DNA from 4 places in the Streptomyces sp. NPDC018026 genome. Region 1 is predicted to be linked to each of the others. Evidence: riboswitches for the same ligand, from Rfam matches in the RefSeq annotation. Region 1 holds a riboswitch; each other region holds the start of a gene.

Region 1 (7,634 bases):
CAGACCCTCGCGTGGATCGAGAAGTACTTCGGCTCCATCGCCTCCCACGACGGCAAGCAGCCGCCCCGGGACGGCGCGCTGCCCGACGTCATGGGCGGGGAACTGCGGGAGGTCGTCGAGGAGGAGGTCCCGGCCCGCGCCCTGATGGCGGCCTACCGACTGCCGGAGGACGGCACGCGCGCGTGCGACGCGGCCGACCTGGCCCTGACCGTCCTGGGCGGCGGCGAGTCGTCCCGCCTGTACAACCGGCTCGTCCGCCGCGACCGCACCGCCGTCGCCGCCGGGTTCGGCCTGCTCCGGCTCGCCGGGGCGCCCTCCCTGGGCTGGCTGGACGTGAAGACGTCCGGCGACGTCGAGGTGCCGGTCATCGAGACCGCCATCGACGAGGAGCTGGCCCGGTTCGCCGAGGAGGGCCCCACGGCCGAGGAGATGGAGCGCGCCCAGGCCCAGCTGGAGCGCGAGTGGCTGGACCGCCTGGGCACGGTCGCCGGCCGCGCCGACGAACTGTGCCGGTACGCCGTCCTGTTCGGCGACCCGCAGCTCGCCCTCACCGCCGTGCAGCGGGTCCTCGAGGTGACCGCGGAGGAGGTCCAGGAGGTCGCCAAGGCCCGCCTGCGCCCCGACAACCGCGCGGTGCTCGTCTACGAGCCCACCGCCCCCGCCGACGAGACCGACGCCGACGAGACCACCGTCTCCGTGACCGACGCCACCGACGAGAACGAGGAGGCGGCCAAGTGACCGAGCTCGCCACCATGGAATTCCACGCCCAGCCGCAGGCCGGCGAGCCCAAGCCCTGGGCGTTCCCCGCGCCCGAGCGCGGCAGCCTCGACAACGGCCTCACCGTGCTGCGCTGCCACCGCCCCGGCCAGCAGGTCGTCGCCGTCGAGGTGCTCCTCGACGCCCCCCTGGACGCCGAGCCGGCCGGCCTCGACGGCGTCGCCACCATCATGGCGCGCGCCTTCTCCGAGGGCACCGACAAGCACTCCGCCGAGGACTTCGCCGCCGAGCTGGAGCGCTGCGGCGCCACCCTGGACGCGCACGCCGACCACCCCGGCGTCCGGCTGAGCCTGGAGGTGCCCGCCTCGCGCCTCGCCAAGGCACTCGGCCTGCTCGCCGACGCCCTCAGGGCGCCCGCCTTCGCCGACGGCGAGGTCGAACGGCTGGTGCGCAACCGGCTCGACGAGATCCCGCACGAGCTGGCCAACCCCTCCCGGCGCGCCGCCAAGGAACTCTCCAAGGAGCTGTTCCCGGCCGACGTGCGCATGTCGCGCCCGCGCCAGGGCACCGAGGAGACGGTCGAGGCCATCGACTCGGCGGCCGTACGCGCCTTCTACGAGCGGCACGTCCGCCCCGCCACGGCCACCGCGGTGGTCGTCGGCGACCTCACCGGCGTCGACCTGGACGTGCTGCTCGGCGACACCCTGGGCGCGTGGACCGGCTCGGCGGCCGAGCCGCGCCCCGTGCCCCCGGTGACCGCCGACGACCGGGGCCGGGTCGTCATCGTGGACCGTCCCGGCGCCGTCCAGACGCAGCTGCTGATCGGCCGCACCGGCGCCGACCGGCACGACCGGGTGTGGCCCGCGCAGGTGCTCGGCACCTACTGCCTGGGCGGCACCCTCACCTCGCGCCTGGACCGCGTCCTGCGCGAGGAGAAGGGCTACACCTACGGTGTGCGGGCGTTCGGCCAGGTCCTGCGCTCCGCGCCGGACGGCACCGGCGCCGCGATGCTCGCCATCAGCGGATCCGTCGACACCCCCAACACCGGTCCCGCCCTGGAGGACCTGTGGACGGTGCTGCGCAAGCTGGCCGCGGAGGGGCTCACCGACGCCGAACGCGACGTGGCCGTGCAGAACCTGGTGGGCGTGGCGCCGCTGAAGTACGAGACGGCGGCGGCCGTGGCGAGCACGCTGGCCGACCAGGTCGAGCAGCACCTGCCCGACGACTTCCAGGCCACGCTCTACCGCCAACTGGCCGCCACGGGCACCGTGGAGGCCACCGCGGCGGTCGTGAACGCCTTCCCGGTGGACCGTCTCGTGACGGTCCTCGTCGGCGACGCGGCGCAGATCAGGGAGCCCGTCGAGGCCCTCGGCATCGGCGAAGTCACCGTGGTGGCGGCCGAGTAGCGGCACGCGCGCGGCGGCCCTGGTGACCGGTGTGTCACCAGGGCCGCCGTTTGTCCGGATTGGGGGAGTGGTTGCCCGTCTGCCCTGTGGCGTGCGCTACAAAAAGCCTGTTGCGTTTGAGGATTGAACGCAGCCGCGTTTAGCGTCGTCCGGGCTGTTCGTCAGGCAGTGCGCCGCGTCCGCGGCACCGGGCAGCCATCGCCGAGTCCCCGTACGGCGCGAGCCAGGGGAGCCGGGGACCCATCGCAGTCCCTGGGGTGAATCGGACGCCCGCGCGCACGCGAGGGGGTCCGTAGGAGACCTTCCACCTCCGAACCCGTCAGCTAACCCGGTAGGCGAGAGGGAAGGAAAGGACAAGCCTCTACATGGCGTTCACGCGCGCCACCGGGAAGCACCGCCGTACCGGCCGGGTGCACCGCACCACCGCCCGCGCGGCGGGAGTCGCGGCCCTCGCCACCACCGGCGTGGTCGGCACCCTCGCGGCTCCGGCGCTCGCCGCCGAGCCCGAGGCGGAACAGACCGGGCTCACCCCGGTCGTCACCATCGGCGACTCCATAGCCGACGAGATCGACGCCCAGGCCCTCGCCCAGCAGCAGGCGGCCGCGGACGCCGCCGCCCGCGAGGCGGCCCAGGAGGCGGCCCGCGAGCGGGCGGCCGAGGCGGCCAAGGAGGCGCGCGAGGCCAAGGAGCGCGCCGCGCGGGAGGCGGAGCGCGAGCGCCTCAACACCTTCGTCGCGCCGATCACCGCCTCGTACGTCTCCACCGCCTACCAGGCCGGCAGCTCCCTGTGGTCCTCGGGCAGCCACACCGGCATCGACTTCCACGCCTCCAGCGGCACGTCCGTGCACTCCGTCGGCGTCGGCACCGTCGTCGAGGCCGGCTGGGGCGGGGCGTACGGCAACCAGGTCGTGATCCGGATGCACGACGGCACGTACACGCAGTACGGGCACCTGTCGTCGATCGGCGTCTCGGTCGGCCAGTCGGTCGAGCCCGGCCAGCAGATCGGCGTCTCGGGGGCCACCGGCAACGTCACCGGACCGCACCTGCACTTCGAGGCCCGTACGAGTCCCGAGTACGGCTCGGACATGGACCCCGTCGCCTATCTCCGCTCCCACGGCGTGAACGTCTGAGGAGAGAGAACGTCTGACGGAGACAACGTCTGACGGAGAGAACGTCTGGCAAAAAGCCCCCGGCTTCCCGAGTCGGGGCTTTTTGTATTCCATCCCGGCCTGATTGGCCTAGAGTCGCTGAAAGCGCGTCCATCGTCGACGTTTCAGGGGATCAAGGCGGAGGTCGGTCATGCGTATTCCGGCGCATTCGGTGTGCACGGCGATTCGGGACGACATCGTGGCCGGCGTCCACGGACGCGGGAGCCGGCTCACCGAGGAAATCCTGGCCCGCCGCTACGGCGTCTCCCGCGTCCCCGTCCGCGAGGCTCTGCGCACGCTGGAGGCGGAGGGCTTCGTGGTGACCCGGCGGCACGCGGGCGCGTGCGTCGCGGAACCGTCCGAGCGGGAGGCCGCGGACCTGCTGGAGACCCGCGCGCTCCTGGAGCCGCTCGGTGCCTCCCGGGCCGCGCGACGGCGCACCGACGCCCACCTCAAGGTGCTGCGCGGCCTGGTCAGGCTGGGGCGGGAACGGGCCGGGCGGGGCACCGCCGACGAGTTGCGCTCCCTGGGGGACTGGTTCCACGAGACCCTCGCCCGGGCGGCGGACAGCCCCTCCCTGACCGCGCTGCTGACCCAGCTCCGCCAGAAGATCGCCTGGATGTACGTCGTGGAGGCACCGGCCGGACCGGTGGAGTACTGGGCGGAGTACGCGGCGATCACCGATGCCGTGGCCCGGGGCGACGGCGAACGCGCGCGGGCGCTCATGACGCGGCACATCGAGCGGTCGGCATCCGGGCACCGGCTCCGATTCGCCTCCGGCGGCGCGGCGACGGAGCGTGTGAGGAATACGCAACATTCCGTAAACACCGCGAGCCCGCTCCGGTAACACAGGTTCCGTATACAAAAGCGGGGGAATTCCGGCCGACTATTTCTGCCGTCCCTAATGGGCGGAAGCGGAAGCGGGAGCGTAAAGGCGAAAGGCCCGTCCGGTGGTCCCGGCGGGCCTTTCGGTGCTGCTGTCCTGTCCCTCAGACGGTCTCGGGAAGCTCCTCGAGCCCCTCGGCGACCAGCTTCGCCAGCCGGTCCAGAGCCGCCTCGGCGCCCTCGGCGTCGGAGGCGAGGACGATCTCCTCGCCCCCCTGGGCGCCGAGGCCGAGGACGGCCAGCATGGAGGCCGCGTTGACGGGGGACCCGTCGGCCTTGGCGATCGTCACCGGGACGCCTGTGGCCGTGGCGGCTCGGACGAAGATGGAGGCGGGGCGGGCGTGGAGACCCTCGGCCCAGCCGACGTTGACGCGGCGCTCAGCCATGTGATGCTGCCCTTCAGGTGTTCAGAGGCGTTGAAGTTGTCTAGACCAGTCTTGTCTAGACCAGTTTCCCACATCGTGAAGCAAGCCGGGACGACCACGTGGGCCGCCCCGTACGGGTCCCGGACCGCGGCCTCGGTCCGGACATCCGTCCCCCACAGACTGCCCCGCGCCGTTGTCGTACGCGAGCCGTACTCTGGGGCCCATGCAGACCTCGTCGGACCGGCACGAGTACCCCGCCCACTGGGAAGCCGACGTGGTGCTGCGCGACGGCGGTACCGCGCGCGTCCGCCCCATCACCGTTGACGACGCCGAGCGCCTGGTCAGCTTCTACGAGCAGGTTTCCGACGAGTCGAAGTACTACCGCTTCTTCGCGCCGTACCCTCGCCTGTCCGCCAAGGACGTCCACCGCTTCACGCACCACGACTTTGTGGACCGGGTGGGACTCGCGGCCACCATCGGCGGCGAGTTCATCGCCACCGTACGCTACGACCGGATCGGGGCCGGCGGAACACCCGCCACCGCACCGGCCGACGAGGCCGAGGTCGCCTTCCTCGTCCAGGACGCCCACCAGGGGCGCGGCGTCGCCTCCGCCCTCCTGGAGCACATCGCCGCCGTCGCCCGCGAGCGGGGCATCCGCCGCTTCGCCGCCGAGGTGCTGCCCGCCAACAACAAGATGATCAAAGTCTTCATGGACGCCGGGTACACCCAGAAGCGGAGCTTCGAGGACGGGGTGGTCCGCCTGGAGTTCGATCTCGAACCCACCGACCGCTCGCTGGCCGTGCAGTACGCGCGCGAGCACCGCGCGGAAGCCCGATCCGTCCAGCGGCTGCTGCAGCCCGGCTCGGTCGCGGTCGTCGGCGCCGGCCGCACCCCGGGCGGCGTCGGCCGCAGCATCCTCGGCAACATCCGGGACGCCGGCTACACGGGGCGCGTGTACGCCGTGAACAGGGCCTTCCCCGAGGACATGAAGGAGCTCGACGGAGTTCCGGCGTGCCGTTCCGTGCGCGACATCGACGGGCCCGTCGACCTCGCCGTCGTCACCGTGCCCGCCGAGCACGTCCCGGACGTCGTCACCGCGTGCGGCGAGCACGGGGTGCAGGGCCTGGTGGTGATCTCCGCCGGATACGCCGACAGCGGCCCCGAGGGGCGCGAACGCCAGCGCGCCCTCGTGCGGCACGCGCGCACGTACGGCATGCGCATTATCGGGCCCAACGCCTTCGGGATCATCAACACCTCCCCGGACGTGCGGCTCAACGCCTCCCTCGCCCCCGAGATGCCGCGCACGGGGCGGATCGGCCTGTTCGCGCAGTCCGGCGCCATCGGCATCGCCCTGCTGTCCCGGCTGCACCGGCGCGGCGGCGGGGTCACCGGCGTCACCGGCGTGTCCACCTTCGTCTCCTCCGGCAACCGCGCCGACGTCTCCGGCAACGACGTCCTCCAGTACTGGTACGACGACCCGGAGACCGACGTCGCGCTGATGTACCTGGAGTCCATCGGCAACCCCCGCAAGTTCACCCGCCTGGCCCGGCGTACCGCGGCCGCCAAGCCCCTGGTCGTGGTGCAGGGCGCCCGGCACGGCGGCGTGGCACCCCAGGGGCACGCCGTACGGGCGACGCGGCTGCCGCACGCGACGGTCTCCGCGCTGCTGCGGCAGGCCGGCGTGATCCGGGTCGACACCATCACCGACCTGGTCGACGCGGGGCTGCTCCTCGCCCGCCAGCCGCTGCCCACCGGACCGAGGGTGGCCATCCTGGGCAACTCGGAGTCCCTGGGACTGCTCACCTACGATGCGTGCCTCTCCGAGGGCCTGCGCCCGCAGCCCCCGCTGGACCTGACGACCGCCGCCTCCGCCGACGACTTCCACGCGGCCCTGGCCAGGGCGCTGGCCGACGACACGTGCGACGCGGTGGTGGTGACCGCCATCCCGACGGTGGGGGAGGGGGCGGCCGGGGACGCCGCGCTCGCCGAGGCCCTGCGCTCGGCGGCGGCCGCGGTCCCCACCAAGCCCGTCCTCGTGGTCCACGTGGAGCTGGGCGGCCTGGCGGAGGCCCTGTCCGCGGCGGCGAGCACGGCCCCGCAAACAGCTCAGGCCACCGCGTCCCAGGCGGGGGCCACCCCGGGCAACACTTCCCAGGCGGCTCCGGCCACCGGCCCCGAAGCGGCTCCGAGCGCGGCCTTCCCGGTCGATCCGGGTGCCGTGCGGCAGGGCGGCCCGGGCGGCCCTGCCTCCCGGGCCACCTCAGGCGGCGCAGCCCAGGCGGCTCCGGTCACCGGCTCCCAAGCCGACCCGAGCACAGCATTCCCGCCCGACCCGGGTGCCGTGCCCCAGGCCACCCCGGGCGGCCCGGCCTCCCGGACGACCCCGGGCGGCGTACCCCATGCCGCTCCCGGCACCGCCGAACGGCCCCCGTCCCGCGCGTCCGGTCCGTCCGTCGCGTCCGCCGCCACGGCCCAGCCGCCGTCGGCCGTCCTGCCCAAGGAGGGGGCCCACCTCATCCCCGCCTACCCCGCCGCCGAGCGTGCCGTCCGCGCCCTCGGTGAGGCGGTCGCCTACGCCCAGTGGCGGCGCGAGGCCGCCGACCCCGGCAGGGTGCCGGAGTACGAGGACATCGACGAGAAGGGCGCCGCCCAGCAGATAGCGGGGCACCTCGCGCGCGGGCAGGGGCTCACCCTCGGCAGCCAGGAGACCTGCGACCTGCTCGGCCGGTACGGCGTCCACGTCCACCGCGCCCTGCCCGCAGCCACCCCCGACGACGCCGCGGCCGCCGCGCGGACCATCGGCTACCCGGTGGCCCTCAAGGCCACCGCCCCGCACCTGCGCCACCGCGCCGACCTGGGCGGCGTACGCCTCGACCTCGCGGACGAGGAGCAACTGCGCCGGGCCTACGCCGAATTGACCGAGCTGTTCGGGAAGCCCGCGGAGCTGCGCCCGGTGGTGCAGGGCATGGCTCCGCGCGGCGTCGACACCGTCGTACGGGCGGTCATCGACCCGGCGGCCGGCGCGGTGCTCTCCTTCGGCCTCGCCGGCGCCGCCACCCAGTTGCTCGGCGACATGGCGCACCGGCTGATCCCGGTCACCGACCGGGACGCGA
Region 2 (7,634 bases), on a different contig from region 1:
GGTTAGGGTCCTGCCGTGGCCACCTGTCCCCCGTATCCGACCCATGTGCACCGGCATACGCACTGGTGGCAGCGGGCCTGGGTCCGTTACGGCGCGCTGATCACCCTGCTCGCGCTGTCCGGCCTGGTGATCCTGGCCCTGGTACGCGAACAGACCGGCACACAGGGGTTCCTGGTGGGGCTGGGCCTGGCGGTGCTGCCGGTGCCGCTGCTGACAGCCGCCTTCCGCTGGCTGGACCGGGTGGACCCCGGCCCCTGGCGGAACCTGCTCTTCTGCTTCGCCTGGGGGGCCTGCGCGGCGGCGCTGATAGCGATCGTCGCCAACAGCTTCGCGACCCGCTGGATAGCCACCGCGACCGCCGACCCGGCGAGCGCGGACACCCTGGGCGCCACGGTCATAGCGCCGGTCGTCGAGGAGTCGGCCAAGGCCGCCGCCGTCCTCCTGGTCTTCCTCTTCCGCCGACGGGACTTCACCGGCATCGTCGACGGGGTGGTCGTCGCCGGGGTCACTGCGACCGGCTTCGCCTTCACCGAGAACATCCTCTACCTGGGCACCGCCTTCGGCACCGACCAGCTCACCGGTGACAGCGGCATCGCCTCCGTCACCGCGGCGACCTTCTTCGTGCGGGTCGTGATGTCGCCGTTCGCGCACCCGCTGTTCACCGTGCTCACCGGCATCGGCTTCGGCGTCGCCGCGCTCTCGACCGGCCGGCACCACCTGCGCCGGGCGCTGCTCCCGCTGGCCGGGCTGCTGCTCGCGATGGGCATGCACGCCCTGTGGAACGGCTCGGCCGCGTTCGGCGAGTACGGCTTCTTCGCGGTGTACGCGGCGTTCATGGTGCCGTCCTTCGGCCTGCTGACCTGGCTGGTGATCTGGACCCGGCAGCGCGAACTGGGCACCGTGCGGGCCGAGCTGCCCGCGTACGTCATGGCCGGATGGCTCACCCCCGCGGAGCCGTACGCGCTCGGCTCGATGCGGGCCCGCCGCATCGCCAGGCAGTACGCCCGCAGGCACGCCGGGAAGGAAGGGGCGCGGGCGGTGGCGCGGTACGAGGCCTGCGCGACCTCGGTGGCGTTCCTGCGGCAGCGGGGCCGCCGGGGCAGGGCGGGCGCCGACTTCGCCGTACGGGAGCGGGCACTGCTGGACGTCCTGTGGCACCTGCGGGACCTCGCCCGCCCGGCCCTGGACCACGCGGCCCGCGCCACCGCCCCACCGCCGGTGCCGATACCGATGCCGCCGTGGGCGTATCCGTACGGCGGCACGCACGGCACACACGGCGCGTACGGCGCGTACGGCCCCCGCACCGCACCCGGTCCTTACGCTGCGCAGGCCCCCTACGCCACACAGGCCCCGCACAACCCGTACCTGCCGCCGTACCACCCGTACGGACCTACGCCCGGCCCGCACCGGCCGTAGATCCGCGACGCGACGCGCCGCGCCCGCTCAGGCGGACGCCCGGGTCAGCCTCCCCACCTCGTCCTCCGTCAGGCTCAGTTCGGCCACGCCCAGCAGCGCCGGGAGCTGCTCCACCGTGCGCGCGGAGGCGATCGGCGCCGCCACCGTCGGCCGGGCGGCCAGCCAGGCGAGGGCGACGGTGGCGACGGGAGCGTCGTGGGCCGCGGCGATCTCGTCCAGGGCGGCCAGCACCCGGCGGCCCCGCTCGGTCTCCAGGTGCTTGGCCGCACCGCCCGCCCGCGGGCTGTCCACCTCCGTGCCGGGCCGGTACTTGCCGGTGAGGAAACCGGACGCGAGGGCGTAGTACGGCACGGCGGCGAGACCGGCCTGCTCGGCGAGGTCGCGCAGTTCGCCCTCGTACGTGTCGCGGGAGACCAGGTTGTAGTGCGGCTGGAGGGCGACGTACCGGGCGAGGCCCTCGCGGTCGGAGAACTCCAGGGACGCCGCGAGCCGCTCGGCGGAGATGTTGGAGGCGGCGATGTGCCGCACCTTTCCGGCCTTCACCAGCGCGTCGAGCGCGCCGACGATCTCCTCGACCGGCACCTCGGGCTTGTCGAAGTGGGTGTAGTACAGGTCGATGTGATCGGTGCCCAGGCGGCGCAGCGAGGCGTCGGCCGCGGCCCTGATGTTCGCGGCGGACAGGCCCGGGTACTCGGGGTGCTGGCTGACCTTGGTGGCGAGGACGACGTCGTCACGGTTGCCGCGGGCCGCGAACCACTGGCCGAGGACGGTCTCGGACTCGCCGCCGCTGTTGCCGTCGACCCAGGCGGAGTAGGAGTCGGCGGTGTCGACGAAGTTGCCGCCGGCCGCCGTGTAGGCGTCCAGGACGGCGAAGGACCGGTCCCGGTCGGCGGTCCAGCCGAAGACGTTGCCGCCGAGGGCGAGGGGGAAGACCGCCAGGTCGGAGGAGCCGAGCTTGCGCAGAGAAGTCATGTAGGGACTCAACGACCGCGCCGGAGCGGGCGATTCTGGCAGGCGGGCAAAATTTCCCGCGAACCGGCAGCCCTGACGTCGGGGGGTCGCCGTCAGGACCGCCGGGGTTCAGCGGGGTGCGTCGGGGGCGGGGCGGATCAGGGGGTGAGCCCCTTGCTCTGCAGCCAGGCCATCGGGTCGATGCCGCTGCCGCCGTCGGTGTGGACCTCGAGGTGGAGGTGGGCGCCGGTGACGTTGCCGGTGGCGCCGACGCGGCCGATGACGTCACCGGTGGTGACCTGCTGGCCGACGCTGACGTTGATGGAGGACTGGTGCGCGTACCAGAGCTCGGTGCCGTCGTCGAGGGTGAGCACGGTCTTGTAGCCGTACGACCCGTCCCAGCCGGCCGACGTGATGGTGCCGCTGTGCACCGCCTTGAGCAGCGTGCCCGTGGGGGCGGCGAAGTCGAGGCCGGTGTGGTGGCCGGAGGCCCAGAGGGAGCCGGCCTGGTTGAACGTGGAGGAGATCGTGTACGAGGAGGTCGGCAGCGTGAACTGCTTGGCCAGCTTCGCGAGCCGCTCGGCCTCGGCCTTCTTCGCGGCCTCCTCCTCCGCCTTCTTCTTGGCGGCGGCGGCCTTCTCCTCGGCCTCCTTCTCCGCCTTGGCGGCGGCTTCCGCGGCCTTCTTCTCGGCCGCGGCGGCGGCTTCTTCGGCGGCCTTGGTCTCGACCTGCGCCTGCTGCTGCTCGGCCTGCGCCATGATCCGGGCCCGCAGCGACTCGCCGGCGCCGGTGGTGTCGGCGCCCTCCGCGCTGTCGGCGGCGACGGCCTGGGTGATGCCGCTGAGCGGGGTGGCGGAACCCTCGGGCTCCGGCGCCTCGTCGTCGCTCCCGGGCATGAGCGAGCCGACGTTCGGCAGGTCCGGCATGGAGATGGACACCGGGGGCTTGCCGGTCTGCGCGCTGGCCATGCCGCCCGCTCCGACGGCGGCTATGACACCGACGCCGAGGACGGTGGAGCTGCGGGCGAGTCCGCCGCGCTGCTTGGCCACGCGGTGCCGGCCGCGTACGGGGCGGATGGATTCCGCGGTGGGATTCCACTCCTCCCAGGGGCCCTCTTCGGTGCGGTAGCCGTCGTAGCCGAAGGTGTCGGTGCCGTGCCCACTGGGCGCGGACGGGGCCTCGGGGGCAGGCCGGTTGGACGCCACGTGGGCGTACTCCTTTCCTTCCTTTCGCCTACCGGGTTAGCTGACGGGTTCGGAGCAGGAAGGTCTCCTACGGGTGTCTGCCGACCGTTTTCCACGGCGGCATACGCCCGATTCACCCCAATGTGGTGGTTCCCCGGTTCCCTTGCGGGATTCGGCGCGTGCGCACGGAGCCGCCTTCTGTGACGGCTGGGACGACCGCGCTGCGTTATCGAACGTTAATAGACGCGAGGCTCCGATTCCAAGCCGTTCCTCTTGATCATTACCGAATACGGCCGGGACGTACGCCTCACGACCGGTGAAAACCGGGCGAGTTGACCCGGCCTCGGTATTCCCTCTCGCGCCAGTTTCTTCTGACGGTGTATCAGTTGTTATGCGGAGGGGGGTCGCGCTGTCACGGCTCGTGACAATGATCATGATCACCGCGCCGGGGGCGCCGGACGGCGAGCAGTGCCATGTCGTCCGCCATGCCGCCCCCGGAGTGCCGGCGCACGTCCTCGGCGAGGGTGGCGAGCAGGGTCGCCGGATGCGGGAAGACGCGGCCGGTCAGCCGCGCCTGCGGATCGTAGAACTCGCCCTTCGCGTCCCGGGCTTCGGTCAGCCCGTCGGTGTAGAGCAGCAGTGTGGCCCCGCCGGGGAAGGGGGCCTCCTCCGCCCGGTCGGGCCACACTCCCAGCTCGCCCATGCCGAGCGGCAGCGCCGACTCGTGGGCGGGCAGCGGGCCGAGGGTGCCGTCGGCGTAGAGCAGCAGGGGCGGCGGATGGCCGCGGTTGACGATGCGGACGGTGCCGCCGCCGTGCGGGAGTTCGGCGAGGACGGCGGTGGTGAAGCCCTCGAAGGCGTCCAGTCCGTCGCGTCGGGTGCCCTCGCGCGCCAGCGCCCGCTCCAGGCGCTGTGCCACCGCCTCCAGCGTCGCCTCCTGCTCGGCCGCCTCCCGGAACGCGCCGATCACGACGGCGACGGCGGCCACCGCACCCATGCCCTTGCCGCGCACGTCCCCGACGATGAGCCGGACGCCGCGGGCGCTGTCCTGCACCGCGTACAGGTCGCCGCCGATGAAGGCGTCGGCCTGCGCGGCCTCGTAGCAGACGGCGATCTCGAAGCCCGCGATCCGCTCGGCGGGTTCGGGCAGGACGGCGCGCTGGGCGGCCTCGGCGATCTCACGGACGGAGACGAGGCGCTCGCTGCTGCGGCGGACCATGCCGTTCACGAGGACGGCGAGTACGGCGACCGTGGCGATGGTGATCAGCTCGGTGAGGGAGTCGACGTAGTGGATGACGCCCTTGCCGAGCTGCAGCCCGATGACCGCGGCGACCACGGCGACGCCGGTGAGCGCCGTGCCGCGCCGCGAGTAGAGCGGGGCGGCGATCAGGGGCGCGGCCGTGTAGAGGGGTCCGGCGGTGAAGTATCTCGGGGTGAAGATGTCGTACAGGATGGCGACGACGATCAGCAGCACGGGGAGCGCGTGCACGAAGGCCCGCCCGTACCCGGTCCGCCGGACTGGCGGTGGCCCGGAGGGCGGCACGGGCAGCGCCTCGTCGCCGAGCCCGAGACCCGGGTCGGGCACGGGATCGCCGGGGAGCCGGCCACCGGCTCTGGCGGCCGCTCCCTCGTCGTCCACGTCACCTGGCCGCACCACTCGTCTCCCGCCGCCCCGCGCGTCCGCGCCGCTTGCCGTCCCGCACTCCAGGGTTCCGGGGGCGGGGACGGGCGGCGAGCGGTGAGGGGCCGACCGGATGACACGGGGCACCTGCGGAAACGCACCGAGGGCCGGAACCCTTTCGGATTCCGGCCCTCGGCCTTCAGTAGCGGGGACAGGATTTGAACCTGCGACCTCTGGGTTATGAGCCCAGCGAGCTACCGAGCTGCTCCACCCCGCGTCGTTGTGTTCACCACTGTACGTCATCCCGGGGGCGGAATGCACATCGGTATCTCCGCGCCCCGCTCTCCCTACCCTTCCAGGTGGCGGTTGGGCGCCTTCGCCCGCTGCGCGTACTCGGCCAGTACGACGACGGCGGCACCCGCGGCGGTGAGCACCCCGCTGCCGTCCGCTCCCGCCACGAAGGTGTCCGGCTCCCGCCAGGCCGTGACGACCCGGCGCACCCCCGCGTCGAGGATCAGCCGGGCGCACGGGGCGGGCCGGGAGGCCCGGCGGGCACAGGGCTCCAGGCTGCTGTAGACGGTGGCGCGGGCGAGCCGCGGGTCTTCCGGGTCCACCTTGGCGAGCGCGGCCTCCTCGGCGTGCACGACCGGATCACCGCCCTCCCGCGAGTATCCCCGGGCCAGCTCGCTCCCGTCGGCGGCGACGACGACCGCCCCCACGCTGAACGCGGTGTCCGACGGCGGACACAGCTCGGCCAGCTCGCAGGCGAGCCCCAGCCAGTGCCGGTCGGCGGCGGCGACGCGGTCACCGGTGCCGGGTGCGGTCGGCAGGTACCGCATCAGCACCACGTCCTCGATCCGCCGCGTCCCGATCAGCCGCAGCCGCCCGCCCTGGTAGGCACCGGGCCCGAACAGCCGGGGTGCGGCCGGGTCCCCGACCAGCAGCGGCGCGAGAACGAGCTGCAGCTCGTCGGCGAGTTCCTGCTGGAGCAACTGGGTGTGGACGGTCCCGCCCCCTTCCACCATGAGCCGCCGCACGCCCCGCCGGTCGTGCAGGTACTCCAACGCCGCCCGCCAGTCGAGGTCCGGCCCCAGGGACACCACGTCGGCACCGATCCCGAGCGCGCGGGCCCGCCGGGCACCGTCGTCCGTGGTCAGCAGCACCTTGTCCCCGCCCGTGTGCCAGAACCGCGCCGCCGGGTCCAGCTCGCCGCTGCCGCTGACGGTGACCTTGATCGGGTACTCCGCCCTGCCGTCCGCGACCCGGGCCGCCCGCCGCTCGGCCGAGTTCACCAGCAGCCGCGGATTGTCGGCCCGGATCGTCCCGGCCCCGACCAGGATCGCGTCCACGGAGGCCCGCACCTCGTCGACCCGGTCGAAGTCGGCGGGGCTGGAGAGCAGCAGCCGTTCGGGGCCGGTGTCGTCCAGGTATCCGTCGAGGGAGACGGCGGCGGAGAGGAGGACGTGGGGGAGGGGCATGGGTGGCACTCCGGGAGGCAGACGGGCGGCGGGTTCCGGCGGGCACACACTAGGCGCCGCGCCCGTTCCTACGGTTCACCGTGGTCCGTGGACAGGCGCCGCCCCCTCGACTCCGCCACCCGCAGCGCGTCCGCGAGGCACTCGGTCAGACGGATCGCGGTGTAGCGGACCTCCGCGTTCGGGGACACCGGGTCGTCCAGGACACCGCGCGCCGTGCGGAGGACGTCCAGCCCCTCGGCGAGCTGCCGGACCTCCGTCTCGTCGGCGAGCCGGGACACGTACCCGCTGCCGTCGCCGGGTGCGAGGAAGCAGGGCTTGCCCTCGGCCGACAGCCAGGGCAGCAGCCGTAGCGCCGTGTGCGGTGTCATCACGCGGCCGCCTTCCGCGCGCCGACGACGTGCTGGTCCAGGTCGATGCCGAAGTCGGCGGCGAGCACGAGGGCGAGGCGGCGGTGCCGTTGGCGGTCTCGTTCCTGGTCGTGGGCGGCGAGGTAGGGGCGGACGAGGCGGGAGGCGGCGCCGTCGAGGGGGAGGTGACGGCAGTACGGGGAGTGGTGAAGGGGGAGGCTCGCGGGGACGGTGGGGCGAGGGGTGGTCCGGGCTCGGTGGCGCGGGGCGCCCGCGCGGTGCGTTCCGGTGCCGGGACCGAGGAGAAGGGTCAGCCAATGGGCGATGCGGTGGATAAGGTCGGGCATGTCGACGCTCCTTGCGTAAGCGTTGGCCGTGCCCCGGGAGGTCTAGCCACCTCGCCGGGGTCTTGTGTGGATCAACGTACGGGCGGGGCATAGCCCTCTGCATACAAGTGCAGAGGAATCCACTCGTACGTGTAGGTCGGCGGATGCATACGTTGGACATGTGAGCGATACAGAACCCGAGCCCTCGACCTCCCTGGACCCGATGAGCGCGCGGCCGCTCTACGTGCAACTCGCCGACGTCATCACGAAGAAGATCGAGTCGGGAGCGCTGGCGCCGGACAGGCCCATCC
Region 3 (7,634 bases), on a different contig from region 1:
GGACATCGTGATCGCCTCGCCGCTGTACTGGTACACGCTGTCCACACCGGTCAAGCGCTACCTCGACCACTGGTCCGGCTGGCTGCGCACCCCCGGCCTCGACTTCAAGGCGACCCTGGCCGGCCGCACCCTGTGGGGCGTCACCGCGCTCGCCCACGAGGAGCGGGAGGTCGCCGACCCGCTGATCGGAGCCCTGAGCAACTCGGCCGCGTACATGGGCATGCGCTTCGGCGGGGTGCTGCTGGGCAACGGCAGCAAGCCCGGTGACGTCCTGCGGGACACGGAGGCGCTGGCCCGCGCCAAGACCTTCTTCGCGCGGGAGGCGCCGTTCGCGCGGTTCCCGTACGAGCAGGCGGGCGCCGTGACGGCGCCATGACCGGGTCCCGACTACGCGGTGATGTCCTTCGTCGTGAACCGGGCCCAGGCCGCCGAGCCGAAGACCGCCGCGTAGAGGGCCTGGAGGCCGAGGTTCTTCACCAGGTCGTCCCAGTAGACCGGTTCACGCATCACGTCGGCGAAGGAGAGCCAGTAGTGCGAGAAGAAGTACGGCTGGAGGGCGTCGAGCTGGGGGATCTGGTCGAGGATCTGGACGGTGATCAGCAGGCCGACCGTGGTGGCCATCGCCGCGATGCCGCTGCCCGTCAGGGTGGAGACGAACAGGCCGAGAGCCGCGATACCGACGAGTGAGGCGGCCACGACCAGGGCGATCAGCAGCGCCCGGCCCAGCCCCTCGGCATAGGTGATCCGGGTCCCGGAGACGGTGATCAGGTCTCCGGCCGGGAACAGCAGCGCGCCGACCGCCAGCGCCGAGACCGCGACCACCAGGGTGGCGGCGAGGCAGAAGGCGATCACCGTCGCGTACTTGGTGAGCAGCAGCCGGGAGCGGCCGGCCGGGGCGACCAGGAGGTAGCGGAGCGTGCCCGCGTTCGACTCGCCCGCGATCGCGTCGCCCGCGACGACGCCGATGGCCATCGGCAGGAAGAACGGGAGGGTCGCGGCCAGCGCGGTGAAGACCAGGAAGAGCCCGTTGTTGCTGATCTGCGAGATGAACGCCGGTCCCTCGCCACCGCCGCCACCGCCACTGAGCGAGGACCCGTCGCTCGTCTCGATCTTCACCGCGATGCCGACCAGGACCGGCACGGTGGCGAGCACGGCCAGCAGGGCGAGGGTGCGCCAGCGCCGGAAGGTGGTCAGCAGTTCACTGCGGAACAGTCCGAGGGACCACAGCGGACTCGGGGTCCGTGCGGCACCTGGGCCCGGGTGCGTACCCGGGCGCTGCGCACCGCCGGCGGACTCCCCCACCGGCTCGTCCCGCACATCAGCCCGCGACATCGAAGCCCTCCCCGGTCAGCGCCACGAACGCGTCCTCCAACGAGGCCCGTTCCACCACGAAGCCGCGGACCCGGACGCGGGCCGCGACCAGCGCCGCGTTCACCTCGGCGAGGTCGCGCTCCGGTGGCTCCGCCGTCACCCGGTCCCCGTCGACGACCACGTCCGCGGCCCCCTGCTCCTTCAGCACCCGGGCGGCGTCGCCCGGGTCCGGCGTGGTCACCACCAGCCGGCCACGTGCCCCGGCCGCCAGGTCGGCGACCGGGCCCTGGGTGATCAGCCGTCCCTGTGCCATCACGGCGGCGTGGGTGCACACCTGCTCGATCTCGTCCAGCAGGTGGGAGGAGAGGAAGACGGTGGTGCCGTCGGAGGCCAGTTCGCGTACGAGGGTGCGGATCTCGCGCATGCCCTGGGGGTCGAGTCCGTTGGTCGGCTCGTCCAGGACGAGCAGTCGGCGCGGCTGGAGCAGCGCCGCGGCGAGACCCAGCCGCTGCTTCATGCCGAGCGAGTACGCCTTCGCCTTCTTGCCGCCGGCGGCCGCGAGGCCCACCCGGTCCAGCGCCGCGGCGACGCGCTCGCGCCGGGTGCGCGGGTCGGCGGTCGGGTCGGCGGCGTCGTAGCGCAGCAGGTTGTCGCGCCCGGAGAGGAAGCCGTACAGGGCCGGGCCCTCGATGAGGGCGCCGACCCGGGGCAGTACGGTGCGGGCCGCGCGCGGCATGGGCCGGCCGAGGACCCGGGCGCTGCCCGAGGTGGGTTCGATCAGCCCCATCAGCATGCGGATGGAGGTGGTCTTGCCGGAGCCGTTGGGCCCGAGGAAGCCGAAGACACTGCCCGCCGGGACGGTCAGGTCCAGACCGTCGACGGCGAGTTGTCCGCCGCGGTAGCGCTTGGTGAGCGCGCGGGTGGCGATGACGGCGTCATCCGCGATCTCCTGGTCCGGGCGCTCCGGCTCCGTGGCGGACGCTTCGGCCATCGGCTCCCTCTTCTCGTCCTCTTCGCCGTACGGGTGGTGATGCCGCGCGGGTCCTACTTCGCGGCGTCGGCCGCCTTCACCAGCGCGTCCTTGGTGACCGCACCGGCGTAGACCTTGCCGTCGTCCGTGATCAGGGCGTTGACCAGACGGGTCTTGAAGACCGTGCCCGAGCCGAAGTCGCCCTTGACCTGGTCGCCGAAGGAGCCCAGGAAGCCGCCGAGGCCGGCGAGGTCACTGCCCGGGGAGCCCGTGGGCAGACCGCCCTGGGCGCCGGTGTCGAAGGTGGCGATCGAGTTCCAGCCCTCGCCGATGACCTTGAGGCCGTCCATCCCCTTGGCGAGGTCGCCCTCGGTCCCGCGCCCGTGCTCCGGGGCCTTGGCCCGCTCGCCGGCCTCGTCGGCCTCGGTGACCTTGGCCCCCTCGGGCGGCGTGAAGTCGAACGTCGACGCGTCCGGCTTGGCGAAGCTGACCTTGGTGAAGCCCACGTCCACGACGGCGGCGCCGCCGCTCGCCGGGGTCAGGGTGAACTTCAGCGGTGTCCCGGTCTCGGCGTCCACGGCCACGGTGATCGCACCGACCGTCGAGCCGTCCTGCTTGGGCTCGACGACCAGGCGGTAGGCGTCCCGGCCGGCCACCTGCGCGGTGCCGCCGACGGTCACGGACGTGGTGTCGTCCACCGCCTTGAGCGCCTGGTCGGCGAAGTCCTTCGGGGTGGCCGGCACGTCCTTGCCCGGCACGCCCTTCTCCGGCCGCTCGGCGCGGTCGGCGGCGGTGGAGTGGTAGACCTCGTTGGACCGGCTGTCGTAGCCCCAGACGTCCTTGCCGTTGTGGATCAGGCTGTACTCGGCGGCGTTCTCCAGCAGGGACAGCTTCTGCCGGTCCGGGCCGTCGGCCGCGACGCGCAGCGTGTGGCTGCCGGACACCAGCTCGGTGAGCTTGGCCGAGGGGTCGGCGGCGGAGCCCTCGTCGTCCCCGCCGGAACCCGGACCTCCGGACATTCCGGACATCAGGCCGCTCTCCAGCCCGCCGAGGTCCGGCAGACCCAGGTCGGTGTTGATGCGCACCGTGCCGGACAGCTGCTGGACGTCCGACTTGGCGATCTTCTCGATGAGCTGCTCCGCCGTGACCTTCGGCAGGTCGGGGTCGCCGGAGTCGGCGAGCGCGGGGACGAGCCCGATCGTCGCGGCCGCCACTCCCATCACCGCGACCGGGACGACGTACCGCGCGGCCTTGCGCCGTCCGGCCCGCAGCTCCTCGCCCTCCCCGGCGGTCGTGTTGTCGTCGGAATCGATCGGTGCCATGTGTGCCCTACCTCCGTCGTCGGCGGCGGCTGTCTCACGACCTCGCACTCGTTCACCCGTGAGCCGCCATTCTCACCCGAATCGGTGAGGATTGGTGTTTTTCCGTGGTGTCCATCTGACCAAATCCCCGGCGCACAGGCGTCAGACCGCGGGCTCAACTCCGCCTACTCCTGCGGGATGACACTCAGGGGTACCGGCTCCCCCGCCCCGTAGGGGCCGGCGGGGACCACGAGGCGGCGACGGACCGCGGGCGGCGGTCCGGCGGCGGTCAGCCGGCCCGGTGGACCACGGCGTCGCACAGCTCCACCAGCGCGGCCTTCGCGTCGCACTCCCGCAGCGGGGCCAGCGCCGCCCGGGCCTCCTCCGCGTACCGGACGGTGTCCCGGCGGGCCTGCTCCAGCGCGGGGTGGGCGCGCAGCAGGCGCAGCGCCTCGGCGTGCCGCGCGTCGTCGCTCAGGTCGGAGTCGAGCAGCTCGCACAGCGCGATGTCCTCGGCGAGACCCAGCCGGGCCGCCCGCTCGCGCAGCCGCAGTACGGGCAGGGTGGGGATGCCCTCGCGCAGGTCCGTGCCGGGCGTCTTGCCGGACTCGTCGGAGTCGGAGGCGATGTCCAGGACGTCGTCCGCGAGCTGGAAGGCGACGCCGAGCCGCTCGCCGTACTGGGTGAGGACGTCCACCACCGTCTCGTCGGCGCCGGACATCATCGCGCCGAACCGGCACGAGACCGCCACCAGGGAGCCCGTCTTGCCGCCCAGCACGTCCAGGTAGTGGTCGACCGGGTCGCGGCCGTCCTGCGGGCCGGCCGTCTCCAGGATCTGACCGGTGACCAGCCGTTCGAAGGCGAGGGCCTGGACCCGGACCGCCTCGGGGCCGAGGTCGGCGAGGATCTGGGAGGCGCGGGCGAACAGGAAGTCACCGGTGAGGACCGCGACCGAGTTGTCCCAGCGGGTGTTCGCACTGGGCACCCCGCGCCGCACGGCGGCCTCGTCCATCACGTCGTCGTGGTAGAGCGTGGCGAGGTGGGTCAGCTCCACGACCACGGCCGAGGGCACGATCCCGGGGGCGTAGGGGTCTCCGAACTGGGCCGAGAGCATCACCAGCAGCGGCCGGAACCGTTTCCCGCCGGCCCGCACCAGGTGCTGGGCGGCCTCCGTGATGAACGGCACCTCGCTTTTGGTTGCCTCAAGCAACCCTTCCTCGACAGCAACCAATCCGGCCTGGACATCGGCTTCCAGAGCCTGGTCCCGCACGCTCAGCCCGAACGGCCCGACGACGGTCACGAGGGGTCTCCTGTCTGCTGGTGTCTACTGGCGATTACCTGGTTTGTCGATAGGTCGCTGCCACCACTCAAGTCAGCGTATCCGGTCACGTTTCGATCACCGCTAGCGCCCACCGTTACAGGCTGGTCGGTATCGGATCATGAACGGTATGTTTTTGATCAGGTGATATGAGCAGATTTTGATTGATATCGCCAGAGGGGACGAGCCGGAGCCGGAGGGCGAACGGGCCGGAGCAGCCACCGAAGATCCCATCACTCCTCCCAACGGCCCGCACTTCGAGAACGTCACCCGATCGACACGCCCACCCCTCCCCCGCTGCCCGCGTCCTCCCGCTCGACACCCGAAGCCGTCCCCACCCGCGGCCGGTTGGCTCCCAGTTGGGGTTAATGCCCCATTTGCCGTGCTTGTTGAAGTCAGTGAGTTGGCTCACTCCGCGCAACCCACAGGCAACCCCGGCGGAACCTGTGCCCTCCCTTTGCCCCGCAAGCCAGTTGGGGATTGGCAGCAGCAAAGGATCAAGAGCCTCAAACGCCTCAGACCAAGGTCAACAGGCATGTTGGGTGATTCCTGCACTTGTTCCGGACATGTGCTCTCGCATACGTTCCCGGCCTGTCGGGTGGACGCCGAATCCTGCCACCGCCCGTCGCACAGTCATCCACCCAACAAACTCGCCGGCAGGAGCGGGGGACCCAGGTAAGTCGCCGCACCGGTCACCACCGGAGCGGCTCGGGGTGAAGCCGTACCCGTCAGGGCACGGCCGGGCACCTCCCCGCCCGAACCCGACAGCTCACCTCGTAGGCGTAAGGAGAGGGACACCGCATGTCTGCCAACGGTCAGAACCGACCCGCCCGCACCAGCCGCCTCGCCCGCAAGCTCGCCGTGGCCGGCACCGGTGCCGCGGTGCTCGCGCTGCCGCTCATCGGCGCCACCACCGCTTCCGCGGCCACCCCGGCCGCCGCCACGACCGCCACCACGGCGGCCACGGCCTACCCGGACAACCTCGACGGCTGGATCCGCGAGTCGCTCGACATCATGGCCCAGCACGGCATCCCCGGGACCTACGAGGGCATTCACCGCAACATCATGCGTGAGTCCTCCGGCAACCCGCTCGCCATCAACAACTGGGACATCAACGCCATCAACGGCACCCCGTCCAAGGGTCTGCTCCAGGTGATCGACCCGACCTTCCAGGCTTACCACGTCGAGGGCACCTCCTGGGACCCGTACGACCCGGTCGCCAACATCACCGCCGCCTGCAACTACGCGGCCGACCGCTACGGCTCGATGGACAACGTCTTCAGCGCCTACTGAGCCGTACACCGCCTGAACCTCGCCTAAGAGGTACCGAAGATCCGCTCGAGGACGACGGCCACGCCGTCGTCCTCGTTCGTCGTGGTGACCTCGTCGGCCACCGCCTTGAGTTCGGGGTGGGCGCCGGCCATGGCGACACCGTGGGCCGCCCACTGGAACATCGGGATGTCGTTGGGCATGTCCCCGAAGGCGATCGTCCGCCGCCGCTCCAGACCCAGGTGCTCGGCGGCCAGCGCCAGACCGGTGGCCTTGGTGATGCCGCAGGGCTGGAGCTCCACCGTGCCGGGCCCCGACATGGTGACCGTCGCGAGGGAGCCGACCACCGCGCGAGCCGTCGCCGCCAGTTCGTCGTCGGTCAGGTCGGGGTGGCGCAGCAGCACCTTGCTGATCGGCGTGGACCACAGCTGGGCACGCCGCTCGACACGCACCGCGGGCAGCGTCGGGTGGGGCATCAGGTAGCCCGGCTCGATGAGCGTCAGCCCGTCGACGCCGTCCTGGTCCACGGCCGCGTGCACCTGGCCCACCTCGGCCTCGATCTTGCCGAGCGCGGTCTCGGCCAGCTCCCGGTCCAGGGTGACCGACCACAGCATCCGGTGCGCGCCGGCGTCGTACACCTGCGCGCCCTGTCCGCACACCGCGAGCCCCGTGCAGCCGAGCCGGTCGAGCAGGGAGCGCACCCGGGGTGCCGGCCGCCCCGTCACCACCAGGTGCCGCGCACCGGCCCCGGCGACCCGCGCCAGCGCGGCCAGCGACCGGTCGGAGACGGTGTCGTCGCCTCGGAGCAGCGTGCCGTCCAGGTCGGTGGCGACGAGTGAATACGCGGTGCGGTCCATGATCAGAGAATACGGACACCGCACCCGTCCGACTCACCCGTGACCGCTTCCGAACGAGGGCGTAGCGAGTGCGCTCGAACCCGCACGGCGTTGCAAGACGACGCCCGATGATGTCCGATGATGTCCGAAACCTGACACATCATCGGCTAAAGCCGATTCAAGGCCTGTGCACCGGGTTGGCAGCGGCAGGGCACACCACCTGCCCTCCGGGCGCTCCCGGCGGCGTCTTCCGTCTCCGAACCCGGACCGGGCGCCGCCGCCTTCGGCGGTACTGCCCAAGAGCGGCACGTCACCCGTAACGTGTGGCCGACCGCGTGTGTCACGTGACGCACCCCGATCACGTGACACAACGGCACACACGGCGCGCACGGCGCACATGGCGAGCACGAAAGCGAGGCAGCACCCGATGCCCCCCTTCGATGTCCCCGAGGGCGACCCCTTCGGCCCGCACAACCTTCCGTACGGCGTGTTCTCGATCCCCGGCTCGGCCGACCGGGCGGACCGGACGGTGGGTGTCCGGCTGGGCGACCACGTCCTCGACGCGGGGGCGGCGGCCCACGCGCTCGGCTCGCCGTACGCGGCCCTCCTCGCGCAGCCCACCCTCAACC
Region 4 (7,634 bases), on a different contig from region 1:
TCCTCACCGCCGCGATCGCCGCCGCGGCACCCCTGCTCGCCGCCTGCGGCAACGACGCGCATCCGGGCGCGGCGGCCGTCGTCGGCGACCAGCGGATCACCGTCGCCCAGCTGGAGAACCGCGTGGACGAGGTGCGCGAGGCACAGCGCGCCGCCGTGCCGGACGACACCCAGTACCAGCAGGTCGTCGCCCGGACCGGCACCCTCACCCGCGACACCCTGCACGGCATGGTCCTCGACCGGGTCCTGCACCGCGCCGCCCAGGACGCCGGGGTGACCGTCAGCCGCAAGGAAGTGCAGGACATGCGCGACGGGCTGGAGAAGCAGGCCGGCGGCCCCGAGCAGCTGGAGACGGTCTGGCTCCAGCAGTACGGCGTCGCCCCCGACCGCCTCGACGACAACCTCTCCGTCCAGATCGAGGCCCAGAAGCTCGCCCAGAGCCTCGGCACCGACACCAGCCGGCCCGAGTTCTGGCAGGCCCTGTCCGAGGCCTCCAAGAAGCTCGACGTCGACCTCAACCCGCGCTACGGCGCCTGGGACGTCCAGAAGAGCAGCCGCGTCGACACGGGGACACCCTGGCTGCGGGAGATCACGGCGGCAGGCTCCCAACAGCCGGCGTAGCGCCCCTGACCAGCGGCGATACGGCCCCCTGTGGACAACTCGGGGGGCCGTCGGCGGGGTGCGTTAGGTTCGAGGAGTGAACGCAACCACCGCCGGCCCGACCGCCCCCGACCAGGGCCGCATCGTCCTGCTCACCACCAGCCACCGCGTCGCCCCCGGCCTGCTGTCCTGGCCCGCCTGGCAGGCCCTGCGCACCGCCGACCGCGTCCTGTGCGCCGACGGAGCCCACCCCCAGCTGCCCTATCTGCGCGAGGCGGGCATACGGGTCGACGAGGCCGCCCCGACCGCCGAGGAACTGGTGGACGCGTGCACCGGCGGCCGCACCGCGGTGGTCGTCGCGACCGGCGAGGGCGACCCCGCGCTCACCGACGGCCTGGCCCGCCTCGCCGGCTCCGGCCGCGTCCGGATGCCCGACCTCGAACTGCTCCCCGCCTCCTACGACCTCCCGGGCGCCCGCCTCCTCGACCTCGTCCAGGTCATGGACCGCATCCGCCTCGAATGCCCCTGGTCCTCGCAGCGCACCCACAAGGGCCTGGCCAAGTACGCCATCGAGGAGGCGTACGAACTCGTCGAGGCCATCGAGGACGGCGACCGCGACGAACTGCGGGAGGAGCTGGGCGACGTGCTCCTCCAGGTCGTCTTCCACGCCCGCATCGCCGAGGAGGACCCGGACGCCCCGTTCTCCGTGGACGACGTGGCCGGCACCATCGTCGACAAGCTCGTCCACCGCCACCCGCACGTCTTCGGCGACGAGACGGCCGACACCCCCGAGGAGGTCCGCGCCCACTGGCTGCGCACCAAGGCCGCCGAGAAGCAGCGCACCTCGGTCACCGAGGGCGTCCCCCTCGGCCAGCCCGGCCTGGCCCTCGCCGCCAAGCTCCACTCCCGCGTCCGCACCGCGGGCCTCGACGTCCCGCTGCCGGCCGGCGAGGGCATCGGCTACGACCTGCTCGCCCTCGCCGCCCGCGCCGAGTCCGAGGGCACCGACCCCGAGGCCGCCCTGAGAGCGGCGGCCCGCACCTACCGGGACGCGATCCGGGCGGTCGAGGGATGACCGGCAGCCCTTCCGCCCCGGTCCCCGAGCTGTTCAGCTGGGAGTTCGCGAGCGACCCGTACCCCGCCTACGCCTGGCTGCGCGAGCACGCCCCCGTGCACCGCACCCGGCTGCCCAGCGGAGTGGAGGCGTGGCTGGTCACCCGGTACGCCGACGCGAAGCAGGCGCTCGCCGACCCGCGGCTGTCCAAGAACCCGGCGCACCATGCCGAGCCCGCGCACGCCAAGGGCAAGACCGGCATTCCGGGGGAGCGGAAGGCCGAGCTGATGACCCATCTGCTCAACATCGACCCGCCCGACCACACCAGGCTGCGACGGCTGGTCAGCAAGGCCTTCACCCCTCGCCGCGTGGCCGAGTTCGCGCCCCGGGTGCAGGAGCTGGCCGACGGCCTCATCGACCGGTTCGCGGACTCCGGCTCCGCCGACCTGATCCACGAGTTCGCCTTCCCACTGCCCATCTACGCCATCTGCGACCTGCTCGGCGTCCCTCGCGAGGACCAGGACGACTTCCGGGACTGGGCGGGCATGATGATCCGTCACCAGGGCGGCCCGCGGGGCGGCGTCGCCCGGTCGGTGAAGAAGATGCGCGGCTACCTCGCCGACCTCATCCACCGCAAGCGTGCCGCCCTGCCGTCCGAGCCCGCCCCCGGCGAGGACCTCATCTCCGGTCTGATCCGCGCCTCCGACCACGGCGAGCACCTCACCGAGAACGAGGCCGCGGCCATGGCCTTCATCCTGCTCTTCGCAGGGTTCGAAACCACCGTCAACCTGGTCGGCAACGGCACGTACGCGCTGCTCACCCACCCCGGGCAGCGGGAGCGGCTGCAGACCTCGCTGGCCGCCGGCGAGCGCGGCCTGCTGGAGACCGGCGTCGAGGAACTCCTGCGCTACGACGGCCCGGTGGAGCTGGCCACCTGGCGCTTCGCCACCCGGCCGCTGACCATCGGCGGACAGGACGTCGCGGCCGGCGACCCGGTCCTCGTCGTCCTGGCCGCCGCCGACCGGGACCCGGAGCGGTTCACCGACCCGGACACCCTGGACCTCTCACGCCGCGACAGCCAGCACCTCGGGTACGGCCACGGCATCCACTACTGCCTCGGCGCCCCGCTCGCCCGGCTGGAGGGGCAGACCGCGCTGGCCACGCTGCTGACCCGGCTGCCGGACCTCCGCCTCGCCGCGGACCCGGCCGAACTCCGGTGGCGCGGCGGCCTCATCATGCGAGGTCTGCGCACCTTGCCCGTCTCGTTCACACCGCCCGCGTCACCGGTGGGCAACGGTCCGTCGCCGACGCAAAAGTGACACGCGCTCAACTCTGTGATCTTCACGTGATCTGCGCGGCATGAACTTGTGACAAGCGATGATCTCCCTATACGTTCACGGATCAGCGTGGTGTCGAGCGTCAACCGCCGCGCGGTCCCCGTCGTCTCGTGAAAGGTCGTCGCATGCTCTCCGGGAACGGTCGTCACCGCCGCCCCCGCCAGGCACCCGCACTGGTCGTCGCCGCCGGAGTGACCGGCTCCGCCATCGCGATCCCGCTGCTCGGTGCCACCGGTGCCCACGCGGCCGGCTCGGCGAACTGGGACCAGGTCGCCGAGTGCGAGACCGGCGGCGCCTGGAGCCAGAACAGCGGCAACGGGTACTACGGCGGCCTGCAGCTGTCCCAGGAGGCCTGGGAGCAGTACGGCGGCCTGGACTACGCCCCCAGCGCCGACCAGGCCAGTCGCTCCCAGCAGATAGGAATCGCCGAGAAGATGCACGCGGACCAGGGCATCGCCGCCTGGCCGACCTGTGGTCTGCTCGCCGGTCTGGGCAATGGCCCCGGTGTCACGGACGGTGGCTCCGGCTCGGCCGGTGACGGGGCGTCGGAAGGTTCGGACGCCTCGGGGGAGCAGGGCACCACCAAGTCGTCCGAATCGCCCGCGCCCACCGAATCGCCCGAGACATCCGAGTCGTCGGAGTCGTCCGACTCGACCGGCTCGTCCGAGACGTCGGAGTCGACGTCCGGTGCGTCCTCTTCGTCCCCTTCGCCCTCTTCTTCGGCTTCCTCGTCGCCTGACGCCCCGTCCGACGGTTCCGGCGGCGCTTCGGGCGACTCGTCCGACGGTGCGGATCAATCCACCAAGCCGGACACTTCAACCGAATCCGACCCCTCCGCCAGTGCCGAACCGCAGGGCACCGAGGGCTCGTCCGGCTCCGGCAAGCACCGCGGCGGCAGCGCGGACGAGGATGCGGCGGGGGAGGGCCGTACGGACCCGGCGACGGGCCGGCACGCCTCGCGCGACGGTGACGAGCGAGAGGCCGGGGACGGGCGTTACGTCGTCCGCACCGGCGACACTCTCTGGGGCATCGCCGACTCCCTTGACGTCGACGGCGGGTGGTACGCGCTCTACGCCGGCAACGAGACCGTCGTCGGCGCCGACCCCGACCACATCCTGCCCGGTCAGACGCTCACGGTCACGGGCGAATCGGGCGAAAAGTAGGGGGAGTTCGCGTCACGGTTAGAGACCGTATGTCCCTTTTGGATCTCGTGAGAGATAGGTCTCAGAAGCCGTGATCGTCTTTGAAAATCCGCGGAGCGCGTGTCTACGGTCATGACCGCTCGCCACCGCGGGCCCCGACAGCCGCAACGCCGAATCCTGCCAGCGGCCGTACGGGAACAGTCGTCGCGTCAAGCGCCGCAGGCAGGAGCGGGGGACCCAAGGTAAGTGCCGCACCGGGCAGTTGAGCCGGAGCGGCTAGGGGTGAAGCCGAGTTCCGCGAGGAACCCGGCCGGGCAACTCAACCGGCCCGAACCCGACAGCTCACCTCGCAGGCGTCGGTGAGGGGATCAACCATGCTGTTTTCCGGCAAGGGCAAGCACCGTCGTCCGTCCAAGGCCACCCGTGTCATCGCCGTCGCCGGTGTCACCGGTGCCGCCGTCGCCGCCCCGCTGATGGCGGCCGGCAACGCCTCCGCCGCCACCGCGTCCGAGTGGGACGCCGTCGCCCAGTGCGAGTCCGGCGGCAACTGGTCCATCAACACCGGCAACGGCTACTACGGCGGTCTGCAGTTCTCCGCCTCCACCTGGGCCGCCTACGGCGGTACGCAGTACGCCTCCAGCGCCGACCAGGCGAGCAAGTCTCAGCAGATCGAGATAGCCGAGAAGGTCCTCGCGGGCCAGGGCAAGGGTGCCTGGCCGGTCTGCGGCACCGGCCTGTCGGGCGCCGCGTACACCGGTGGCGGTTCGCAGGACAGCGGCTCCGGCAGCTCCGAGAGCTCGCAGAGCCAGAGCAGCGGCTCCACCGCCGAGCGCTCCACCGAGCAGAAGGCCTCCCGCTCCTCCGAGCGCCCGGCCGCCGAGCCGAAGGCCGAGAAGCCCGCCAAGAAGACCGTCACCACCCCGACCGGCAAGAAGGTCGAGAAGGGCGACGGCGAGTACAAGGTCGTCAAGGGCGACACCCTCAGCTCGATCGCCGAGGAGCACGACGTCAAGGGCGGCTGGGCGAAGCTGTTCAAGCTGAACGACGACATCGTCGAAGACGCCGACCTGATCTACCCGGGCCAGCAGCTGCACCTGAAGTAAGCGGCGGCGGCCCCGCGACTCCCGCCCCGGTGCGTGTTCCCCCGTACGCACCGGGGCGGGACTTTCATGTTCCGCCTTTGTTCCGTTCGGAAACAATTTACTCTCGGTTCTGTCCAGCGGGTGGGCGATCGGCTGGCCGATCGTCCGGAGCCGGTTAGGCTCGGTCCCGCAGAGCCGTCGCGGTCCCTCGGGACCGCGGCAGACCGTAGCGTCACAGTGAAGCGTCACATTGAAGAAGGAGATGCTCGTGCCGTCCATCGACGTCGTCGTAGCCCGGGAAATCCTGGACTCCCGAGGCAACCCCACGGTCGAGGTCGAGGTCGGCCTCGACGACGGCAGCACGGGTCGTGCCGCCGTTCCGTCCGGCGCCTCCACCGGTGCCTTCGAGGCCATCGAACTGCGTGACGGCGACCCGAGCCGTTACCTCGGCAAGGGCGTCGAGAAGGCCGTGCTGGCCGTCATCGAGCAGATCGGCCCGGAGCTGGTCGGCTACGACGCCACCGAGCAGCGCCTGATCGACCAGGCCATGTTCGACCTGGACGCCACCGACAACAAGGGCTCGCTCGGCGCCAACGCCATCCTCGGCGTCTCCCTCGCCGTCGCCCACGCCGCCTCCGAGGCCAGCGACCTGCCGCTGTTCCGCTACCTGGGCGGCCCCAACGCGCACCTGCTGCCGGTGCCGATGATGAACATCCTGAACGGCGGCTCGCACGCCGACTCCAACGTGGACATCCAGGAGTTCATGATCGCCCCGATCGGCGCGGAGTCCTTCTCCGAGGCCCTGCGCTGGGGCGCCGAGGTCTACCACACCCTCAAGAAGGTCCTGAAGAACAAGGGCCTGGCCACCGGCCTCGGCGACGAGGGCGGCTTCGCCCCGAACCTCGGCTCCAACCGCGAGGCCCTCGACCTCATCCTCGAGGCGATCAAGGAGGCCGGCTACACCCCCGGCGAGCAGATCGCCCTCGCGCTCGACGTGGCCGCGTCCGAGTTCTACAAGGACGGCGCCTACAGCTTCGAGGGCAAGACGCGCTCCGCCGCCGAGATGACCGAGTACTACGCCGAGCTGGTCGAGGCGTACCCGCTGGTCTCCATCGAGGACCCGCTGTTCGAGGACGACTGGGACGGCTGGAACACCATCACCGCCAAGCTCGGTGACAAGGTCCAGCTGGTCGGCGACGACCTGTTCGTCACCAACCCGGAGCGCCTGGCCCGCGGCATCGAGGAGAACTCGGCCAACGCCCTGCTCGTCAAGGTCAACCAGATCGGTTCGCTGACCGAGACCCTGGACGCCGTCGAGCTGGCCCAGCGCAACGGCTTCAAGTGCATGATGTCCCACCGCTCCGGCGAGACCGAGGACGTCACCATCGCCGACCTGGCCGTCGCCACCAACTGCGGCCAGATCAAGACCGGCGCCCCGGCCCGCTCCGAGCGCGTCGCCAAGTACAACCAGCTGCTGCGCATCGAGGAGATCCTCGACGACGCCGCGGTGTACGCCGGCCGCAGCGCCTTCCCGCGGTTCAAGGGCTGAGCGCCACCCGGTAAGGCCCCGTAAGAGGCAGCGTCGTACGTACGTCCCCGTATCCGGTCCCGTACCGTGTGCGGGGACGTACGCGCGTGCACGGGAGGCGGAGACCAGATGGCCGTGAAGGACCGGGACCGTTTCTCCACCGCGACCAGGATCCGGATCATCGGGGAACAGACCGCGGCCCGGGTCTACCGCTCGCAGACCAGGCGCCAGGCCCGGCGCTCCCGGCTGACCGGCCGGGCCGCGCTGCTCGCGATGGTGCTCTGCTCGCTCGTCGTGGCGCTCGCCTACCCGATACGGCAGTACGTCGCCCAGCGCGCCGAGATCGCCGATCTCCAGCGGGAGCAGCGGGAGACCCGGCAGCGGGTCGAGGACCTGCGCGACCTGAAGGCCCGCTGGCAGGACGACGCCTACGCCGAGCAGCAGGTCCGGCTGCGGCTGCACTACGTGATGCCGGGGGAGACGGGGTTCGTCGTCGTCGACCCGGAGGCGGCGGAGCAGACCCGGGCCCGGGCCGGCGCCGCCGACCGTCCCTGGTACCGGAACGTGTGGGACGGGGTCGACAAGGCCGACGCCGTCGCCCACCGGCAGTGACTCCAACAGGAAGACCAGCAGAAGACAGTCATGCAGACTCCCCCGCCGACCACCCCGCGCACCGAGCCGACCGACGCGGACGTGGCGGCCTTCAAGCAGCAGCTCGGACGTCCGCCGCGCGGACTGCGGGCCATCGCGCACCGCTGCCCGTGCGGACAGCCCGACGTGGTGGAGACGGCACCGCGGCTGCCCGACGGCACGCCCTTCCCCACGCTGTACTACCTGACGTGTCCGAAGGCGGCCTCCGCCATCGGCACGCTGGAGGCGAACGGCGTGATGA

What was found. A riboswitch is a leader RNA that binds a small molecule or an ion and turns the genes downstream of it on or off. The one in region 1 is predicted to bind cyclic di-AMP.
Region 2: linked by a shared signal. The riboswitch ahead of ACH4D3_RS26120 (M23 family metallopeptidase) and the one ahead of ACH4D3_RS00495 (M23 family metallopeptidase) in region 1 are both predicted to bind cyclic di-AMP.
Region 3: linked by a shared signal. The riboswitch ahead of ACH4D3_RS15635 (transglycosylase SLT domain-containing protein) and the one ahead of ACH4D3_RS00495 (M23 family metallopeptidase) in region 1 are both predicted to bind cyclic di-AMP.
Region 4: linked by a shared signal. The riboswitch ahead of rpfA (resuscitation-promoting factor protein RpfA) and the one ahead of ACH4D3_RS00495 (M23 family metallopeptidase) in region 1 are both predicted to bind cyclic di-AMP.

What each region holds. Positions count from the first base shown of each region.
Region 1 is NZ_JBIRFY010000001.1:115,072-122,705, forward strand. It holds gene ACH4D3_RS00485 (M16 family metallopeptidase) at 1-738, shown strand, start outside; gene ACH4D3_RS00490 (M16 family metallopeptidase) at 735-2,123, shown strand; cyclic di-AMP (ydaO/yuaA leader) riboswitch at 2,313-2,476, shown strand; gene ACH4D3_RS00495 (M23 family metallopeptidase) at 2,489-3,253, shown strand; gene ACH4D3_RS00500 (GntR family transcriptional regulator) at 3,423-4,118, shown strand; gene ACH4D3_RS00505 (HPr family phosphocarrier protein) at 4,261-4,542, opposite strand; gene ACH4D3_RS00510 (GNAT family N-acetyltransferase) at 4,745-7,634, shown strand, end outside.
Region 2 is NZ_JBIRFY010000009.1:20,234-27,867, forward strand. It holds gene trmB (tRNA (guanosine(46)-N7)-methyltransferase TrmB) at 1-6, shown strand, start outside; gene ACH4D3_RS26110 (PrsW family intramembrane metalloprotease) at 16-1,416, shown strand; gene ACH4D3_RS26115 (aldo/keto reductase) at 1,444-2,388, opposite strand; gene ACH4D3_RS26120 (M23 family metallopeptidase) at 2,526-3,572, opposite strand; cyclic di-AMP (ydaO/yuaA leader) riboswitch at 3,584-3,739, opposite strand; gene ACH4D3_RS26125 (PP2C family protein-serine/threonine phosphatase) at 3,964-5,190, opposite strand; tRNA gene ACH4D3_RS26130 (tRNA-Met) at 5,376-5,449, opposite strand; gene ACH4D3_RS26135 (dihydrofolate reductase family protein) at 5,520-6,650, opposite strand; gene ACH4D3_RS26140 (hypothetical protein) at 6,719-7,018, opposite strand; gene ACH4D3_RS26145 (hypothetical protein) at 7,018-7,344, opposite strand; gene ACH4D3_RS26150 (GntR family transcriptional regulator) at 7,547-7,634, shown strand, end outside.
Region 3 is NZ_JBIRFY010000004.1:347,653-355,286, reverse strand. It holds gene ACH4D3_RS15660 (flavodoxin family protein) at 1-376, shown strand, start outside; gene ACH4D3_RS15655 (ABC transporter permease) at 388-1,332, opposite strand; gene ACH4D3_RS15650 (ABC transporter ATP-binding protein) at 1,319-2,302, opposite strand; gene ACH4D3_RS15645 (outer membrane lipoprotein carrier protein LolA) at 2,356-3,603, opposite strand; gene ACH4D3_RS15640 (polyprenyl synthetase family protein) at 3,872-4,882, opposite strand; cyclic di-AMP (ydaO/yuaA leader) riboswitch at 5,494-5,697, shown strand; gene ACH4D3_RS15635 (transglycosylase SLT domain-containing protein) at 5,702-6,193, shown strand; gene ACH4D3_RS15630 (HAD family hydrolase) at 6,217-7,026, opposite strand; gene fahA (fumarylacetoacetase) at 7,433-7,634, shown strand, end outside.
Region 4 is NZ_JBIRFY010000012.1:93,218-100,851, reverse strand. It holds gene ACH4D3_RS30635 (SurA N-terminal domain-containing protein) at 1-620, shown strand, start outside; gene ACH4D3_RS30630 (nucleoside triphosphate pyrophosphohydrolase) at 697-1,674, shown strand; gene ACH4D3_RS30625 (cytochrome P450) at 1,671-2,972, shown strand; gene ACH4D3_RS30620 (transglycosylase family protein) at 3,116-4,153, shown strand; cyclic di-AMP (ydaO/yuaA leader) riboswitch at 4,337-4,503, shown strand; gene rpfA (resuscitation-promoting factor protein RpfA) at 4,507-5,235, shown strand; gene eno (phosphopyruvate hydratase) at 5,483-6,763, shown strand; gene divIC (cell division protein DivIC) at 6,872-7,354, shown strand; gene ACH4D3_RS30600 (DUF501 domain-containing protein) at 7,385-7,634, shown strand, end outside.